Regions from separate parts of the Brevibacillus sp. TJ4 genome, predicted to be linked through region 3. Evidence: riboswitches for the same ligand, from Rfam matches in the RefSeq annotation. Region 3 holds a riboswitch; each other region holds the start of a gene.
What was found. A riboswitch is a leader RNA that binds a small molecule or an ion and turns the genes downstream of it on or off. The one in region 3 is predicted to bind cobalamin.
Positions count from the first base shown of each region.

Region 1: linked by a shared signal. The riboswitch ahead of ACAF76_RS13905 (ABC transporter substrate-binding protein) and the one ahead of cobO (cob(I)yrinic acid a,c-diamide adenosyltransferase) in region 3 are both predicted to bind cobalamin.
Region 2: linked by a shared signal. The riboswitch ahead of nrdI (class Ib ribonucleoside-diphosphate reductase assembly flavoprotein NrdI) and the one ahead of cobO (cob(I)yrinic acid a,c-diamide adenosyltransferase) in region 3 are both predicted to bind cobalamin.
Region 4: linked by a shared signal. The riboswitch ahead of ACAF76_RS06490 (ABC transporter substrate-binding protein) and the one ahead of cobO (cob(I)yrinic acid a,c-diamide adenosyltransferase) in region 3 are both predicted to bind cobalamin.

Region 1 covers NZ_CP185865.1:2,819,303-2,823,917, forward strand. Annotated here, with positions in the region: gene ACAF76_RS13890 (methyltransferase domain-containing protein) at 1-65, opposite strand, end outside; gene ACAF76_RS13895 (heme ABC transporter ATP-binding protein) at 62-880, opposite strand; gene ACAF76_RS13900 (FecCD family ABC transporter permease) at 877-1,935, opposite strand; gene ACAF76_RS13905 (ABC transporter substrate-binding protein) at 1,962-2,957, opposite strand; cobalamin riboswitch at 3,175-3,378, opposite strand; gene ACAF76_RS13910 (M24 family metallopeptidase) at 3,405-4,496, opposite strand.
Region 2 covers NZ_CP185865.1:2,038,149-2,042,763, forward strand. Annotated here, with positions in the region: gene katA (catalase KatA) at 1-778, shown strand, start outside; cobalamin riboswitch at 1,250-1,449, shown strand; gene nrdI (class Ib ribonucleoside-diphosphate reductase assembly flavoprotein NrdI) at 1,617-1,982, shown strand; gene nrdE (class 1b ribonucleoside-diphosphate reductase subunit alpha) at 1,969-4,053, shown strand; gene nrdF (class 1b ribonucleoside-diphosphate reductase subunit beta) at 4,079-4,615, shown strand, end outside.
Region 3 covers NZ_CP185865.1:3,371,516-3,376,130, forward strand. Annotated here, with positions in the region: gene ACAF76_RS16475 (histidine phosphatase family protein) at 1-406, opposite strand, end outside; gene cobS (adenosylcobinamide-GDP ribazoletransferase) at 403-1,143, opposite strand; gene cobD (threonine-phosphate decarboxylase CobD) at 1,149-2,258, opposite strand; gene cobO (cob(I)yrinic acid a,c-diamide adenosyltransferase) at 2,258-2,806, opposite strand; cobalamin riboswitch at 2,976-3,195, opposite strand; gene ACAF76_RS16495 (M15 family metallopeptidase) at 3,389-4,096, shown strand; gene ACAF76_RS16500 (ABC transporter substrate-binding protein) at 4,199-4,615, shown strand, end outside.
Region 4 covers NZ_CP185865.1:1,363,243-1,367,857, reverse strand. Annotated here, with positions in the region: gene ACAF76_RS06500 (ABC transporter ATP-binding protein) at 1-362, opposite strand, end outside; gene ACAF76_RS06495 (FecCD family ABC transporter permease) at 359-1,405, opposite strand; gene ACAF76_RS06490 (ABC transporter substrate-binding protein) at 1,406-2,395, opposite strand; cobalamin riboswitch at 2,534-2,722, opposite strand; gene ACAF76_RS06485 (MBL fold metallo-hydrolase) at 2,812-3,786, opposite strand; gene ACAF76_RS06480 (manganese-dependent inorganic pyrophosphatase) at 3,894-4,615, opposite strand, start outside.

The DNA of each region.
Region 1 (4,615 bases), 550 kb from region 3:
TTTTTCGTGTCGCCCACCCACTCGTCGTAACGGAACTTGCATACGTTGCATCTGTATACGCTCATCCGAGAACTGCCACCTCTCGTCCTGTCGTTGCCGCTTTCTGCGCTCCCGAAAAGAAGTAGACATGCTTTTTGCCGGTGACCGGATGGGTCGTGACCTCCGCCTCCACCCCGAATACGTCCCGGATCAGGGCAGGGGTGAGGATTTGCTCCGGCGCACCGGAGGCGACAATTTCTCCCTCGTGCAAAAACAGGAGTCTGTCGCAATACGCGGCGGCAATATTCAGGTCGTGCAGGGCGGCGAGCGTCGGAATGCCCAGTTCTTGCACCAAATCCATGATTTGCAGTTGGTAGCGCACATCGAGATGGTTGGTCGGCTCATCCAGCACCAGTACCTTTGCTTGCTGGGCCAACGCCCTGGCGATCATCACCCGCTGCTTTTCTCCTCCTGAGAGTGTAAAAAAGCTGCGTTTGGCATAGTCCAGCATACCGACCTGACGCAGCGCCTCCTCACAAATGTGGCGGTCTTCTGCTCCGTCGGGCTCAAACAGCTTCTTGTGCGGAGAGCGGCCCATCCAGACCACTTCATCCACGCGAAAATCAAAGTCCACTGATGATTCCTGCCTGACGACTGCCATGCGTTGTGCACATTCCTTGGCGGAAAGTCCGTAGACGTCTTCCCCTTCCAGGTAAATCCATCCGGCATCCGGCTTCATCACCCGATAGATGCTTTTTAACAGGGTCGATTTGCCGCTGCCGTTGGGACCGAGCAGTCCGACGATTTCGCCTGCCCCAAGCTCCAGATCAATCTGATGCAAAATTTTCTTTTTGTCCAAGGAGAGGGATACCCGCTCTGCCCGTACCGCAACATCGTTCATCGTCCACTCCCTCCAAACGAATAGGAACTGCGCAGCATCAGCCAGATGAAAAACGGACCGCCACACAATGCCGTAATGATGCCGATCGGAAATTCTTCCGGGGCAAACGCCAGTCGCGCAAACACATCGGCCCAGATGAGAAAAATGGCTCCCAACAGCGCACTGACGGGCAACACGCGCTTGTGATCGGAACCGACGATCACCCGCACAATATGGGGCAGCATCAACCCGACAAAGCCGATCGAACCGCTAATCGCCACGATCACTCCGGTAAGCAAGGCGGTAAGCACGAACAACAGCTTGTGAAAATGTGCCGTGTTTACCCCGAGCGTACGCGCTGCTTCTTCGCCCATCAGCATTGCGTTGAGCGAACGGTGCAGTGCCGTCAGAACGGCAAAAGCGAGCAGCAAGACAACAGCCGGGATCAACAGGTAGTCCCATTTTGCACCCGCCAGGCTGCCGCTCATCCAAAACAGCACGGAGCGTATGCCCTGCTCATTCGGTGCCGAAAAGATGATCAGACTGGTGATCGCAGACAAAATGGCAGAAATCGCGATTCCCGACATCAGCAGGCGGGTCGTCGAGTTGTGCCCGCCCAGCCTAGACAGAAAAAAGACGAGCAGGATCGACAGCAGCGCTCCTCCAAACGCGCCCAGTGACAAGGCGAGCTGGCCAAACCATTGGAATGCTCCGAATAAAATAACGAGTGTTGCACCTACCGAGGCCCCCGAGGAAACTCCGAGAATATACGGATCTGCCAGCGAGTTGCGGACCAGCGCCTGGATGGCCACTCCGACAATCGAGAGGCTCGCTCCGACGATCGCCCCCAGCAGCACGCGGGGAAAACGGATGTCCCAGATGATCGTCTGCTGCGCACTCGTCCAATCTACCGGGATCTGATTGCCGACAAGCGGCACTTTTGACAAGGCAATTTTCCAAACGGTCGCCGCTTCTACCTTGACCGACCCGAGCGTAACCGCCATGGTGACGGACACGAGAAGAGATGCGAGCAGTACGAGCAGCAACCAAGACATCTTGATTCGACGCAGATTCATTTCTCCACTCCCATCCCTGTCGCTTCCTACTGCTGGAATCGTTCCGGATAAAATCCTTCCGCCAGCATTTTCAGCGCGATCGGAGCGCGGACCCCTTCAGCAGCGGCAGACAAAGGCAGTACGATCAGCCGTTGATTGGCGATTGCCGGAACCTCGGCCAGCTCTCTTTTGGCAAGCAGAAACTCGCGCTTTTGTTCCACGCTCGTATTCCCGTAATCGACGACGACGATTACATCCGGCTTGCGATCGACGACTTCCTCCCAGCTTACCGCCGGCCATCCCTTCTCGATGTCGTCAAAGATGTTTTTGCCTCCCGCCAGCTCGATCAGGTGCGTCATGTAGTTGTTGCTTGCTGCTGTCTTCGGCTTGTCTTCCCCGCTGTCGTAGACAAAAACAGTAAGCGGCTTGTCCACCGATTCGATTTTGCTGACTGTATCGTCCATTTCTGCTTTCATCTGGGCGATCAACTCCTCCGCCCTGTCGTCAATACGGAAGATGCGTCCGATGTTTCGGATGTCGGCAAACACATCGTCCATCGTCGGTCCGGTCATGTTGGAGGACATGTGCAAATACGGCTTGATCCCCATTTGCTCCAGTTCCTCCATCGTCCCTACCCCCTGGTCGCCAAAGCCGCTTTTCCACCCTGCGTAGACAAAATCCGGTTCCGCTGCCATCAGCACTTCCTTGTTCGGATATTTGTCGGAGAGCACCGGGATCTTCGCGTAGGCTTCCTCCCATTGCGGCAAGATCGCGTCGTCGAGGTAGGCCGTACCGACCATCTTGTCTTCCAGCCCGAGCGCGAGCATCACCTCTGTCACGTGCTGGTTCAAGGTTACCGCTCGCTGCGGAGCCTGTGGATAGGCAATCGTCATTCCGTTCGTCTCAATCGTCACCGGTTCGCCCGCGGCTGGCTGCGACGGCTGCGGCTGCACCTCTTTCGAACATGCTGCAAGCGTCAATGCGAAAGCGATCGTTCCCAGCAACAAGAAAGCATTTTTTGTACGTTGTATGTTTATAAACATCTTCACGAATGAATCTCCTCCCCATGCTATGTAGCCTGTTGGGCATACAGCCCCGTTTCACGTCCTGTTTTTGCATCACCTCCCTTTCTGCCAAACAAAAAACACCTTCCCGTTGACGAACGGGAAGGTGTCTATGCGTACATACAGCCAGGCCAGGACAGGCATTTCCTGGTACACGACGGTCAGCTTTCTACACCACCCCATCCTCGTGGGTTGATTGTGCAAAGGCTTCATGGCAGGTCTCCTGGCTCGGATTCCTCGCACCCTGCTCCCTTCCCATTCCTTCTTGCGACGGAACAGTGGTTTGCAACAGGGTACTCCTCCTTACAGTGGCGGGACCGCGCCGGCTTTTCACCGGACTTCCCTTTTAAGCTGCTGAACGATGTCGCGTCCATACAGCACCATGAAACACATGTATGCAATTGTTTTTCGTCTGATTGTGGTTCTTTAGCCGATGACGGTCAATTCTTTCGGGAAGCTCGTCAGAACCTCCACGCCGTCCTCGGTTACCAGGACGTTGTCTTCAATGCGCACACCGGCGACGCCAGGTACGTAAACGCCCGGTTCGATGGTGAAAACCATTCCGGGGCGCAGTTCGTCCTTGTTTTCGCCATGGATCGAAGGGTACTCATGGACGTCCATGCCCAGGCCGTGTCCAAGCCGATGCATGAAGTATGGACCGTACCCTTTTTCTGTAATCAGGTCGCGCGCTGTCTTGTCCAGATGGCCAAAAGAGACCCCGGGACGAACCGCTGCGATAGCCGCCTTGTTGGCAGCCAGCACGGTTTCGTAGATGTCCCGCAACTTGTCGTTGACCTCGCCGACCGCAAACGTGCGGGTAATGTCCGAGACATAGCCGTCCGCTTCCACGCCTGCATCGAACAGGAGCAGTTCTCCTTGGCGAATTTGCCTGCTACCGGGATGTCCGTGCGGCAGCGCAGAGTTTTCTCCGGACAGGACCATGGTTGAAAAAGAAGGGCCTTCCGCACCCAGCCGCTTCATCTGGTATTCCAGTTCGGCGACGATCTCTTTTTCCATAACGCCCGGCTGGACTTTTTTCACCGTTTCCCTGATCGCACCCTCAATCAGACGAATGGCATGCTTGATTCGGGCGATTTCGTCCGCCGTCTTGATCATGCGCATCTCGCGCAGCGGCCGATCGACGTCCACATACTGTGAAGCTGCGACGACTGCGCTCAAGGCTTCGAAGCGCTCGACTGTCATATGGCCTTTTTCCAGCCCGAGCTTTTTCACGCCGCCCGGCAGTGCCTGCTTCAAAATATCAAACGGATTTTGCACATCCGTATGGGTAACGATCTGTTTGACGATAGACGCATTCATGGCGGCATCGCGATCCAGCGCGGGAACGATCAAGGTAGGCTCCCCGACAGCAGGTATGACCAGTCCCATAAAACGCTCGTGCGGATCAGAATAAAAGCCTGTCAAATAGTAGACATGCTTGGGGGAAGTAATCAGTACCGCATCCAGCTCTTGCTGTTGCAGAAATGTGAGAAGGTTTGCAATCCGCTCTTGTGACATGCTGCTTCACCATTCTTTCACCAAGTAGTTTATAGCGAGGATACCATTTTCTGCGAAAAAATAGAAGAAGTATCGGCAAAAAGACTCAAGGAAGAGGGGCTCCGCATGCAAAGATTTTT
Region 2 (4,615 bases), 1.3 Mb from region 3:
CGAGGTAGCTGCCAAGCTGGCCGGAGAAAACCCGGACTACCACACAGAGGACTTGTTCAATGCAATTGAAAAAGGCGACTATCCGTCCTGGACGCTGTATGTGCAAATCATGCCGCTTGAGGATGCCAATACGTACCGCTTCGATCCGTTCGACGTGACAAAAGTATGGTCCCATAAAGACTATCCGTTGATCGAAGTAGGAAGAATGGTGCTGAACAAAAATCCGGAAAATTACTTCGCCGAGGTAGAGCAAGCGACATTCTCTCCTGGAAACATGGTTCCGGGTGTCGAGCCATCTCCGGACAAAATGCTGCAAGGACGTCTGTTCGCATACGCAGATGCACATCGCTACCGCGTAGGTGTAAACCACAACCAACTGCCGATCAACCGTCCGAAAGTCGAAGTAAACAACTACCAACGCGACGGCTTTATGGCGACTGGCAACAACGGCGGCGGCTCCGTCTACTACGAGCCAAACAGCTTTGACGGACCGAAAGAATCTGCCCATGCCAAAGTAACGCCGTTTGAAGTATCCGGGGTTGCGGCACAAGTAGCCTACGACCACGATGACCACTATACGCAAGCTGGCGATCTGTACCGCCTGATGACCGAAGACGAGCGTACGCGCCTGGTAAACAACATCGTCGCATCCATGAAGGCCGTGGAAAAAGAAGAAATCAAGATTCGCCAAATCCAGCACTTCTACAAAGCTGACCCTGAATACGGAGCACGCGTCGCAGAAGGACTGGGTCTGACCGTAGGCCACGAGACGAAGTAAGCGTAACAACCCGATTCTCGTTCCATTCTCCATCTATTCTCAATTCACCATATCGTGTAAATAAAATGTCAGAGAGGGAGCATTGCGGGACGATTCCGTCGTCTTCTGCAATGCCCCTCCTTCTTCTCCATCCATTTGACGAAGAGAGGTGTACAGATATGAAGCCCACAACGAAAACCTGCCCGAAATGCGGCACGCAAATTCGCTCGCTCAAACACAGCACGATGTGCGCATGTGGAATGAAACTCAAAACACTCAAAGCGATCCACTGATTCCGGACAGCCCTATGGTGCATGTCCGGTTTTTTTTGCATTTTCTCTTAGGCATACAGGTCCCGCGCAAGGCATGCGAAGGCCATTTTCCTGCCAGCCTCCTTTCTCTTGCACCCCGAATCTTGCACCCCCCTCGACACTCGAAGCGATTTTCCTGCTTGACGAATACGAGATATAGATGGTATTTTGAGTAAACCAACTACATATTGTGCGTGTAGGTGTCTTGCCAAGCCAACTTTTGGCAGACTTAATAGGGAAGCTCGGTGAAAATCCGGCGCGGTCCCGCCACTGTAAGCAGAGAGTACACGCTTGTTGCATGCCACTGGTCGATGGACCGGGAAGGTGAAGCGAGTACGATGATCTGCAAGCCAGGAGACCTGCCTATACGTGAACACGATGGTACCTACGGGAGATAGGGAAGTGTTGAAGACGCTCTGCTTCGCAGTACATGTGACAGACCATGGATGGGTTTCGTACGCGTATTCGACTTTCTAGCCTGAGTCGAGTGCGCGTTTTTCTATGAAAATAGTATTGATAGAGAAAAGGAGCGTAAGAAGTAGAGAGCCATGTTGATCGCATACGATTCACGAACCGGAAATGTGCAGCGATTTGTACGCAAGCTGGGGTCTGCCTATCGCAGTGTGCAGATTCAGCCGGACTTGCAACTGGACGAGCCGTTTTTGCTCATTACATACACGACCGGGTTTGGCCAGGTCCCGGAAAAAGTAGATGCTTTTTTGGCACAGAACCACGCGCTGCTGCGGGGGGTTTCGGCTAGCGGCAACCGCAACTGGGGCGCCAACTTCGCCCGCAGTGCAGACATGATTTCGCACCGCTACCAGGTGCCAGTGCTATGCAAGTTCGAACTGTCCGGCACCGGACGCGACATAGAACAATTTCAAAAAGAGGTGGCAGCAATTGCGGCATATTGAATTGAACAACGAACTGATGCAGCGTGGAGCAGACGGATTTTTTCAACTGGAAAAGGACAGGGAAGCCGTCGAGGTATTCATGGAGGAAGTGCGGGCCAAGACGATGCCGTTTTCGGATTGGAAAGAGCGGCTGGACTACCTGATTGCCAACGACTACTACGAAAACGTGTACGAGCACTACACAGAGGAGCAGGTAGAGGCGATCGTCAAGCTGGTGTATGAGATTCCGTTTCAGTTTGCATCCTACATGGCGATCTCCAAATTTTACAAAGACTACGCCATGAAGACGAACGACAAGGCGTATTATCTGGAGCAGTACCCGGACCGCGTAGCGATCGTGGCGCTGTCGCTCGGCCAGGGAGACTTCGAGCGGGCCAAGCGCCTCGCTGTCTCGATGATGGAACAGCGTCTGCAGCCGGCCACCCCTACGTTTTTGAACGCAGGAAAAAGCCGCCGCGGAGAAATGGTCTCCTGCTTCCTGCTGGAAATGGACGATTCGCTCAACTCGATCAACTACGTGCTGGGCACATGCATGCAGCTCTCCAAAATCGGCGGCGGTGTGGCGATCAACCTCTCCAAGCTGCGTGGACGCGGAGAGCCAATCAAAGGGGTAGAGGGTGCGGCAAAAGGCATCATGCCGGTGCTCAAGCTGTTGGAAGACGCGTTTTCCTACGCCGACCAGATGGGGCAGCGAAAAGGTTCGGGTGCAGCCTACTACAACATTTTCGGCTGGGACGTGAACGAGTTTCTCGATTGCAAAAAGATCAATGCAGATGAAAAAGCGCGCATCAAGACGCTGTCCATCGGCCTGATCGTACCGAATGTCTTTTACAAGCTCGCGGAGGAAGACAAGCCGCTGACCGTGTTCGCCCCATACTCCGTCTACCGCGAATACGGCGTGCACCTCGACGACATGGATCTGGACGAGATGTACGACGAGCTGCTGGCCAACGAGAGAGTGAAGAAAAAGGTCGTGATGAGTGCGCGTGACATGCTGACCAAGATCGCGATGATCCAGATGGAGTCGGGCTACCCGTACATTATGAACAAGAGCAACGCCAACCGCAATCACGCCCTGAAGGATCTCGGCACGGTGAAGATGTCCAACCTATGCACGGAAATCTTCCAGTTGCAAGAGACTTCCACGATCGCCAACTACGGCCAGCCGGACACGATCCGTCGCGACATCAGCTGCAATCTCGCTTCCCTCAACATCGCCAATGTGATGGAGCACAAGAAGATTCGCGAATCCGTACACGAAGGCATCGAAGCGGTGACGGCAGTCAGCGACATGACAGAGATCGAGAATGCGCCGGGCGTGCAAAAGGCAAATCGCGAGCTCCATTCGGTCGGATTGGGCGCGATGAACCTCAACGGCTTTTTGGCGAAAAACCGGATCGCCTACGAGAGCGAGGAAGCGAAAGATTTCGCCCGCACCTTCTTTATGATGATGAATTTCTACTCGCTGGAAAAAAGCATGCAGATCGCGCGGGAGCGGGGAACGACGTTTGCCGGTTTCGAAAAATCGGAGTACGCCAAAGGTACATACTTTCACAAATACCTGGAAAATGAGTACCTCCCGCGTACGGAGAAGGGGAAAGCGCTGTTTGCGGGCATTGCGATCCCGACAAAGGAAGACTGGGCCGCACTGAAAGAGCAGGTACAGAAGCATGGCCTGTACCACGCCTACCGACTGGCGATTGCTCCTACGCAAAGCATTTCCTATATCCAAAACGCGACTTCCAGCGTGATGCCGATCGTCGAGCATATCGAGACGCGAACGTACGCCAATTCGACGACGTACTACCCGATGCCGTACTTGACGCCGGAAAACTACTTTACGTACAAGTCGGCCTACCAGATGGACCAGTTTAAAGTGATTGACCTGATCGCGGAAATTCAGGAGCACGTAGACCAGGGAATCTCCGCCGTGCTGCATGTCAACAGCACGATTTCGACACGGGAGCTGGCCCGCTATTACCTGTACGCGGCGAAAAAAGGCCTGAAGTCTCTGTACTACACCAGAACCAAGCATTTGTCCGTGGAAGAGTGCATCAGTTGCGCGGTATAAACAAAGGGAAGACGAGGAGAAGCAGATGAAAGCAGTCAATTGGAACAGGCCGGATGACGATTTTACGCTGACGTTTTGGAATCAAAACATCATGCAGTTTTGGACGGACGATGAGATTCCTCTCTCCGACGACAAAATGTCGTGGATGGAGCTGAACGAAACGGAGCGCAGCACGTACAAAAAGGTACTCGGCGGTCTGACTCTGCTGGATACGATCCAGGGCGGGGTCGGCATGCCGAAGATCATGGAGCATGTGGACGGCTTGCAGCGCAAAGCGGTCCTGGGCTTCATGGGCATGATGGAGCAAATTCACGCCAAATCGTACAGCAGCATCTTTACCACCCTGGCGGCGACGGAAGAAATCGACGAGATTTTCCGCTGGGTCGAACAAAATCCGCAGTTGCAGAAAAAAGCGGCAATCATCGCGGAATACTACCAATCGATTGAAACGAAAAAAGACTTGTACATGGCAATGGTCGCCTCTGTCTTTTTGGAAAGCTTCCTATTCTATAGCGGGTTCTTCTATCCGCTCTTCCTGTCGGGACAGGGCAAAATGACCAGC
Region 3 (4,615 bases):
AACCGAGCCAGGCGTCCACCCGTGCCCCCAGCTCCTGCAAACTCTCGCCGTTTGGCGGCTTGCGGGTATACGGATCGTCGTACCAATGCTGCGCTCGGACGGCGTCTTTTTGCATCAACTCGTCATAGGTGAGCAGCTCCCAGTCGCCAAAGGAAAGCTCGCGCAGCGCCGGCACCTCCTGCGGCGGCAAACTCCAGCGCCGGGCGATCGCCTCGGCTGTTTGCCGACAGCGCTGCAGATCGCTCGTGTAGACCGCCTGTGGCTGATCGATGGCAGCGTACAATCGCTCAGCCAGCCGTGATACCTGTGCGATGCCCTCATCGGAAAGCGGCGGGTCGCTATGACCGAGATACCTTCGCTGACGATTTTCCCGCGTCTCGCCGTGCCGCACCCAGATCAGCTTCATGCCCACCAGCTCCCGACCAGGACGAGCAGCATGACCGCCTCGCTGCTCTCGATCACTGCGCCGTAGCAATCCCCGTTTAGCGCGCCCAGCTTGCGCGTCACTGAACGGGATAGCCAAAGGGCAAAAAGCAGGGAGACAGCGACTGCCACGAGCACCTGCCAGCCGCCGATCAGCCAGCCCGCCAGCGCCAAAAACGCGTAGGCGAGCAGAAACGCAAGCGGGGTAAGTCCATCGCGGATGCCTTTTCCTACACCGTCGTCGGCGTTCAGGTACGGCCAGTAGTAGATCGACAACAGCACATGCGTCCGTGCAGCCATCGGCACGAGCAGCAGCAGCATCGCTGTCCCGGCCTGTGCCAGCTCGATCAGTGCCGCCATTTTCAGCAGCAGCAACAGCAGTGCCGCCAACACGCCCATCGCGCCAACGCGGCTGTCCTTCATAATCGTCAGGGCTTGTTCCTTCGGCCTGCTGCTGCCCAGTCCGTCCGCCAGGTCCATCCAGCCGTCGAGGTGGAGTCCTCCGGTGATGTACACCCAGACGATCAGGGTGACAGCGCCAGCAAGCAGCGGACTGTACAGGGCAAGGCCGGCCTCGTACACTCCCCACAACAATGCCCCGATGACAAGCCCGACTGCCGGATACCAGCAGACGCTTTTTTTCCAGGCTTCTTCGGATGCTCTAAGCCAAGGGACAGGAATGCGAGTAAAAAAGGTAAGGGCGTGAAAAAACGCGTTCATGCCGCTTACTCGCCCCCTTTCCCGTGTGCACCACAGAACTCGCGAAGCCGTGCGATCAGCCGTTCATTGTCCTCCCGCCTGCGCACGGCTATGCGTACATGGCGAGAATCAAGTCCCGGGTACATCGCGCAGCTTCGAATCAGCACGCCGCTTTTGCCGAGTGCGTCCTGCAGCCCATGCGCGTCTGTCCACGCCGGTGTGCGAACGAGCAAAAAATTGGCTTCTCCCGGCCACACCTGCCAGTCCGGCAGACTGGACAGGGCAGAGATGAGGTATGCGCGTTCTTTCGCGATCAGCGCCCGCGTCTTCTGCTCGTACGCCACTTCGCGCAGGCAATGCTCCCCGGCGAGCAGCGCAAGCGCGTTGACGCTCCAAGTCACTTGCTTTTCCCGCATGCGCTCGACCACCTCCGGCAACGCGATGGCATAGCCCAGGCGCAGTCCGGGGATCGCGTACATTTTTGTCATCGAGCGGATCAGGATGACACGGGGGTAGCGTGCCAGCGTTGCTGCAAGCGAGAACTGCTTCTCTTCTTCCAGAAAATCGAGAAACGCCTCGTCTACGACCAGCCAGGTGCCCGTCTCTTCGGACCATTCCGCGAGCCTGACCAGTTCGTCGGGCGTGTAGCAAAGACCCGTCGGATTGTTCGGCGAGCCGACAAACACCATGTCAGCCTGTCGGCACAGTGCGTACAGCTCCTGCGCGTCCGGCTTGTAGCCGTTTTCTTCACGACCGTATATGCCGTGCAGCTTCGCCCCGAACTGACGGGACAATTGCGCGTATTCGGAAAAACAAGGGTAGACCAGGCCGACTGTCTTCGGCTCGCAGGCGAGAATGGCGAGCGCCATCGCTTCGGCAGCGCCATTGGTCGGCAGCAGCCACTCCGCAGGCAGTTGCAAGCGCTCGGACAAGGCATGGCGAAAGGCGCGATGGGCAGGGTCCGGATAGCGCACCACTTGCAAAAACTGGTCCTGCAATACCTCGATCACGCGCTCTGGCGGTCCTAGCGGGTTGATGTTGGCGCTGTAGTCGAGAAACGCATCCGGCCCGATCCCGTATCGCTCTTTCGCCGTCAGCAAATCTCCGCCGTGCCCGAATTTTTCCAGCACCTCCATCAAAACTCTACCCCCAACACAGCCGGTATCCCTTCGTCGTAGTAGTGCTTGACCGGCTTCATCTCCGTCACCAGATCAGCCAGCTCGACCAGCTCTTCCCGGGCACCGCGTCCCGTGACGACGACGTGCATGTGCTCCGGTCTTTTTTTCAATGTCTCCAGTACATCGGCGAGCGGCAGCACATCATCGATGGGGAACCTGTCGATCGCCAAGGCGTTGTTCAACTCGTCGAGGATGATGACGTCGTACGCTCCGCCAAGAATTCGCTGCTTGGCGAACTGCCATGCCTCTGCCAGCGCTGCCCGATGCTCTTCGGGCGTCTTCGTCCAGGTGAAGCCGACGCCTTTTTGCACGATTTCGATGCCGATTTTGTCAAACATGATTTTTTCCCCGTACGTGCGCTCCGGCGACTTGATAAACTGGATCATCAGCACCTTTTTGCCGCGTCCCGTCGCCCGTACCGCCAGCCCGAGAGCTGCGGTCGTCTTTCCTTTTCCATCTCCCGTGTACACCAGGAGAAGTCCCCGTTTGCTTGCCTGTTTGTCCACTCGATACCCCTCCCGACATGTCCGTCCCGTCATTGCCGTCGCGCAAAAAGCCGGCCATTATGCCAGAACAAAAAGAAAAACGCCTTGTCCTCCCTGCATGACAAGGAAAACAAAGCGTGGATAGCCCAAAGCCGCAATCCTCACCTTTTCCTTTGACCCGAAGGAAATCAGTGCTACACAAAAACAGGCAGGTCTCCTGGATCGAGGATCGACGCCTCTCTTCTCCTTCCCGCCCGCATGTGGGCAGTGGATGGCATACGCCGCGAAGAAAAGCTCCTCTCTTACAGTGGCGGGACCGCGTTGGCTTTTCACCAAACTTCCCTTTTAACCCTGTCTGGCCGCTTGGAAGCACATGCGCCTAGACAGGGACCTGTTTGCAAAACGTATATGCAGTTTACGACTGATACTTGCTTTAATAATAGCAAATACTGGTCGGGATTCAAGCAAAAGCTGAATGTCCAACTGTTACGCGGCTTTTTGAAAGCGCATTCTTTTTTTGCAGGATATGAAAAAAATTGTAGTTTACTAGAATCAGCATTTCCGTTACCATAATTGGCAAAACCATCTAGGCAGGTGAACGCTTTGTCATTTCCACCAATCCCGAACTTGCCGGGAGAAACGAATGAAATTCCGCCCGTTCGGCAAGAGTGCGGCGAACCGCTGATCCCGCTCTCCGCGCTTACCCCCAAATTAACCGTATACGCCGCTTACTACCACCAGGGCTATGAGGGCGCCCAACCGGAAATTTACCTGCGGGAAGGTGTTGCCCGCCGGCTGGTCACTGTCGCGGAAAAGCTGCCTTCGGAATACAGGCTGGTCGTGCTGGACGGCTGGCGTTCTCACATCGTGCAGGCGTCGATATACGATCGCTTCCGCCAGACGCTGCTCGCCCAAGGCTGGGAGGAAGGCGAACAACTGACGGCTGAACTGGGCAAATTTGTGGCCAAGCCGACAACCGACATCATCAAGCCGTCTCCCCATCTCTCCGGAGGTGCCGTCGACCTGACGATTGCCGGACCAGAAGGCTGGCTGGACATGGGCACGCCGTTTGACGATTTCAGCGACCTGGCGGCAACCCGCTATTTCGAAGAACTGACGGAAACATCCGAACACGTGCAAACCGTCCGCGAGAACCGGCGGATGCTCTACCACTTGATGGCGGAAGCAGGGTTTGTCAATTATCCGAGAGAGTGGTGGCACTACGAGTACGGAACGCGGGTCTGGGCGCGCAAGACCGGACAGGAAGCAATTTACGGCGGGATTTTGTCGCTTTCTCCCCAACCGCAATAACAACCTTACGAGAATTTTGCTAGTTTTCAGAAAAAACAGTTGAATAGTCCGAATCATTGCAATATATTAAAAAATAATTAAATATATTTCACATGGGGGTAGATGTACGTGAAGCGCAGGAAATCACTTTTCACCAGCCTGCTGCTTGTCCTCTCACTCACGGCAGCAGCATGCGGCAACAGTACGCCTGCAAATCAGTCACAAAGCGAAACTCCGCAGACCGCTACGGAACAGCCACCGGCCGCCTCGGCCACGCCATCTGATACGCTGTTCGTCGCGATCAACGCCGACCAGGGCACGCTCGACCCGGCTGTCACCTTTGACAACGGCGCATGGAAAATCACCTATCACGCCTACCAGCGACTGGTCGAGTACGATGGCGCATCGACCGAAGTAAAGCCAGGACTGGCCAAGGAATGGACAGTCAGCGATGACGGCCTGACCTGGACGTTCACGCTGGAGGAGGGCAACATGTTTTCCGACGGCACACCTGTCACTGCAGAAGCCGTCAAATTCACC
Region 4 (4,615 bases), 2.0 Mb from region 3:
ATCTCATCCACGAGCGCTCCGGCGTCCTCCCGCTCTTCGCCGAGCCAGTTCTGGTACGGAAACCTTCCCATTTCCAGCACTTCACGCACCTGAAAACCGACCGGCGGCAACGTCTCCTGTTCGAGAACAGCCAGGATGCGCGCCAGCTCCTTGCGCGAATAGCGCTCGATGTTTTTCCCGTCGATCGCCACCGTGCCCTCATCACCCCGGATCAGGCCGGACATGATCTGCACAAGCGTCGACTTGCCGCTTCCATTCGGACCGATGACGCCAAAAAACTCGCCCTTGTCGACGTGAAATGTCACAGCCTGCAGCACGGTTTTGTGCATGTATCGTTTGCCCAGTTGGTCTACCCGGATCATCGTCCGATCCACTCCCTGTTCCGTTTGTTTCGTTTCAGCAGGTAGGCAAAGAACGGCGCCCCCAGAAAAGCGGTAATGACACCCAGCGGAAGCTCGGTTGGACTGAGCAGCATACGGGCCAGCGTATCCGCCCACAAGACGTACACTCCTCCCATAACCGTGGCCACCGGCAGCAAAATCCGATAGTCAGGTCCGACGAGCAGTCGCACCAGATGCGGCACGACCAGTCCGACGAAGCCGACGATCCCCGCGATCGAGACGGCCGCCGCTGTCAAAAGCGTAGAGACGAGCAGGACGATCAGCTTCGTCCGGTCAACCTGTACCCCCATATGGGCTGCCTGCCGCTCTCCCAAGGCGAACAGGTTGAGCGAACGAGCGTAGGAGACGAGGATGAGAAAGCCGACCAGCAAATAGGGGACCAGTACGTACGAATACGACCAGCCGCGAAACGAGAGGCTGCCCATCAGCCAGAAGACGATCTCATTGACGACCTTGTCGGACAAAGAGACCATAAGCGAGACGAAAGAGCCCAAAAACGCCTGCACCACTACGCCAGACAAAATCAGACGCTCGGTATGAAGGACTCCTTCGGTTCTCGCCAGGCCAAGCACGATCCACAAGCTGCAGCAGCCCGTGACGAAGGCGACGATCGGAATCCCCCACTCGCCGAAAAAAGCGAACTGAAGCCCGAATAAAATCAAAAAAGCCGCTCCTACTGCAGCGCCCGAGGCGACACCCATCGTATACGGATCAGCCAGCGGATTGCGCAGAACTCCCTGAAAGCCGGCTCCCGCCAGCGCCAGGCAAGCACCGACCAAAATCGCCAGAATCACGCGAGGAAAACGCACCTTCATAACGATCTGCTCCGCCGAATCCGCCCATGTGACCGGGACCCAATCGCCAACAAACGGAATCTGATGGAGGATGATCATCCACACCTGCGACAGCGGCAGATTGGCCGATCCCATGGAAATGCTGGCGATGGTGGAAAACAGCAGGATGATACCGCCTACTCCCATCCATGCCAAGAGCCTGCGTTTCATTTACTTCACCCGATCCGGGTAAACCGCTTTTGCCACTTCGATCAACCCTTGTGTAATGCGTGGACCCGGACGTGAGAGGATGTTCTGGTCCAGTCCGAATACCTGACTTTGCTGGATCGCCGTGATTTTGTCCCAGCCGCTGCGGTTCAGGATGATCTCATCCAGGCTCTTGCCTGTCGTCATATCCGTCACTCCGTCCGCGTAAAGGATGACATCCGGGTCTTCCAGAAGCACCTTTTCCTCGCTGATCTGATTCCAGCCCTCGGTGTCGCCGGCGATGTTGATCCCTTTTGCCAAGGCGATCAGCTCGTCCATGTACTCGCCTTTGCCTACTGTCCAGCCGGGCGCGAATTCGATGTACACTTTCTTTTGATCGTCTGCTTGTATGTCCTGAAGCGCATCCGACACCCGTTTGATGTCGGCTTTCATCTGCGCTACCACGTCTTCTGCTTGCTGCTGGCGGTCGGTGATGATGCCGACAGTCAAAATGTTTTGCATAATTTCATCCAGGCTGGAGGGATGGGTAATGTATACCGGCAAGCCGAGCGATTGCAGCTTCTGCGCAACCGGTCGCTCCATGGAGATGCCGCCGATCACCAAATCCGGGCTTTGCTCCAGAATCGCTTCTTCATTCGGCGAAGTAACGCCGCCCACCTTTGGTTTGGCCAGCGCCTCCGCAGGATAATCGTCGTAATCGGAAACACCGACTACATTCTCTCCCAATCCCAGGGCAAACAAAATCTCGGTTTCGGCAGGCGACGTCGAAACGATCCGCTCAGGGGCCTTTTCAAACGTAATTTCGTTGCCCGTCGCATCGGTGATCGTCAGCGGGTAGACGGTCTTGCGTTCTGTCTCTCCGGCAGATTCCGCCGCTTGCTGGGTGCCCTGATTCGTCTCAGGCTGAGGGGTGGTTACCTGACTCGTGCCGCTGCAGCCTGTCAAATACAGGATCACCAGCGCGGGTATGAACCATTTGCGAAGCCTTTTCATCGTACATTCTTCCTTCCCTTGCCTTTTTGCTCATTGTGGTTGCGTTCGCACAAAAGAAAAACCCTTTGAATCCAAAATGGACATACAAAGGGTCGGCTTTTCAGGCATCCTGATTCGGCCGCTCCTTTCCGCGAAGGAACGCGCGATATTCGACAGGCAGGTCTCCTGGCTTGCGGGTGTCAGACGCCCTCCCCTTCCCGTTTCAGCTTGGAAACAGTGGTTTGCGAAAGCGCTACCCGTTTTACAGTGGCGGGACCGCGCCGGATTTGCACCGGCTTCCCTTTTCACCTCGTCTGGCAACGAGGCACCTGTCGACTGTACCACTATGATGTTGGTTGGCATTGCTGATCGTTTTTGCAGAATACAACCATCATAGCATTGTTGCGGGAAAAAAAGAACAAGCGAAAGTTCGCAGCTTATGCTTGTGCGTTTGCCGCTTCTCGTTTCTGCATATAATCGAGCAGACCCATGGCGCTGACTTCCGCATCGATGCGGATATAGGAAAACAGCTCGTGCTCCTCGTCGACGCCCTGCTGCCGCAGCTCATCTTTCACGCGCGCGAACAGGCTGTCGCGCAGCTGCTCGTATCCGCGTCCGGCGGCGTACGCCTTTTCGCCTTCCTCGACGAAGATCGGCAGCCAGCGGAGCACCTGGCGATACGCTTCTTCGACCTGCTCGCTCATGCCGAAATGGCCGAAGTACAGCCGATCGAGCTTCATCTCGCGGTAGCGGGCAATCGCGCTTCGCATCTTGTCCGGATCAAACTGATTGGGTGACGTGGACGGGAGGAAAAACGGAACGCCTTCGCGCGCCAACTGGCAGTAGTACACACCCGCTGTATCCCCCGTAAACATGCCGTTGCTCACCGGATCGTAGATGCTGAAATGGTGGTTGGCATGTCCCGGCGTATCCAAAAACTGAAGTGTGCAGGCAGGACCAATCTGCAAGGTTTCGCCGTCATGCTTGGCAACAATCCGCTCCTGCGGCACGGCAACGATCGGAGCAAACAAGGAATCGAACAACGCCCCGTAGACCGCCTGTGCCCCTGCGATCAGGCGCGTCGGATCGACGAGGTGGCGTACTGCCTTGGGATGCGCGACGATGGTTGCATTCGGGCAGTCCGCGAGCAGCAGACCTGCTCCTCCTGCGTGATCCAGGTGAATATGGGTGAGAATGATGTACTTCACTTGCTCCAGCGTGTAGCCGAGCCGCTCCAGGCCGGCTCGTATGTAGGGAACAGACGGGCTAGGTCCTGTCTCGACGAGCGTCAGCTCCTCTTCTTCAATGACATAAATCCCCGTTCGTTCAGGCAGTCCACTGTCATAGCCGTCGATGAGCCAGACGCGCTTTCCCAGATCGATTGGTTCTTTGCCAGCTACTTTCTCTTCCACATTCCTTCCTCCTTGTCCAGCGTTTTCGCGGAAACACGCGTATTTACGTTGGAAAAAAGCTGCCGTATCCTCACGTACGGCAGCTTCCTGTTGTCATTGTCGTTTGCTTACAGCGATTGAAAAGTTTCGGTCAAGACCGGGACGATTTGCTTTTTGCGGGAGACGACACCTTTGAGCAGCGCTTTGTTGCCCTCCAGTTTGACGTTGTAGGCTTTTTCCACAGCGTGTGCCGCACTGCCCAGGGCAACCGCGTAGGAGTCGTTGTTCAGGATGTCGGTGACGACGAAGACGAACAGATCGAGCCCTTTTTCTGCGATAATCGCAGACAAAGCCGCTTCCAGCTCATCCTGGCGAGCCAGCACATCGTTGACGTCGACTGCGTTGACTTGGGCGATCTCGACTTTGGCGTTGCCCATCTGGAATTCCTTGGCGTCCAGCGAGATCAACTGCGCAATCGTTTTGTCGCTCAGGTCAGCACCCGCTTTCAGCATGGACAAGCCGTACGTTTCCAGCTCGACGCCTGCGATAGCAGCAAGCTCATGCGCTGCTTTCACGTCCTGCTCGGTGCAGGTAGGCGATTTCAGCAGCAGCGTGTCGGAAATGATCGCAGACAGCATCAGACCGGCGATTTGCTTCGGTACCTCAACTCCGTTTTCCTTGTACAGCTTGTTCAGGATCGTCGTCGTGCAGCCCACTGGCTCCGCGCGGAAGTAGAGCGGATTGGCTGTCTCGAAGTTGGCTACGCGGTGGTGGTCGATGACTTCCACTACCTGCACCTGCTCGATGTCAGACGCGCTCTGCTGACGCTCATTGTGGTCGACGAGGATCA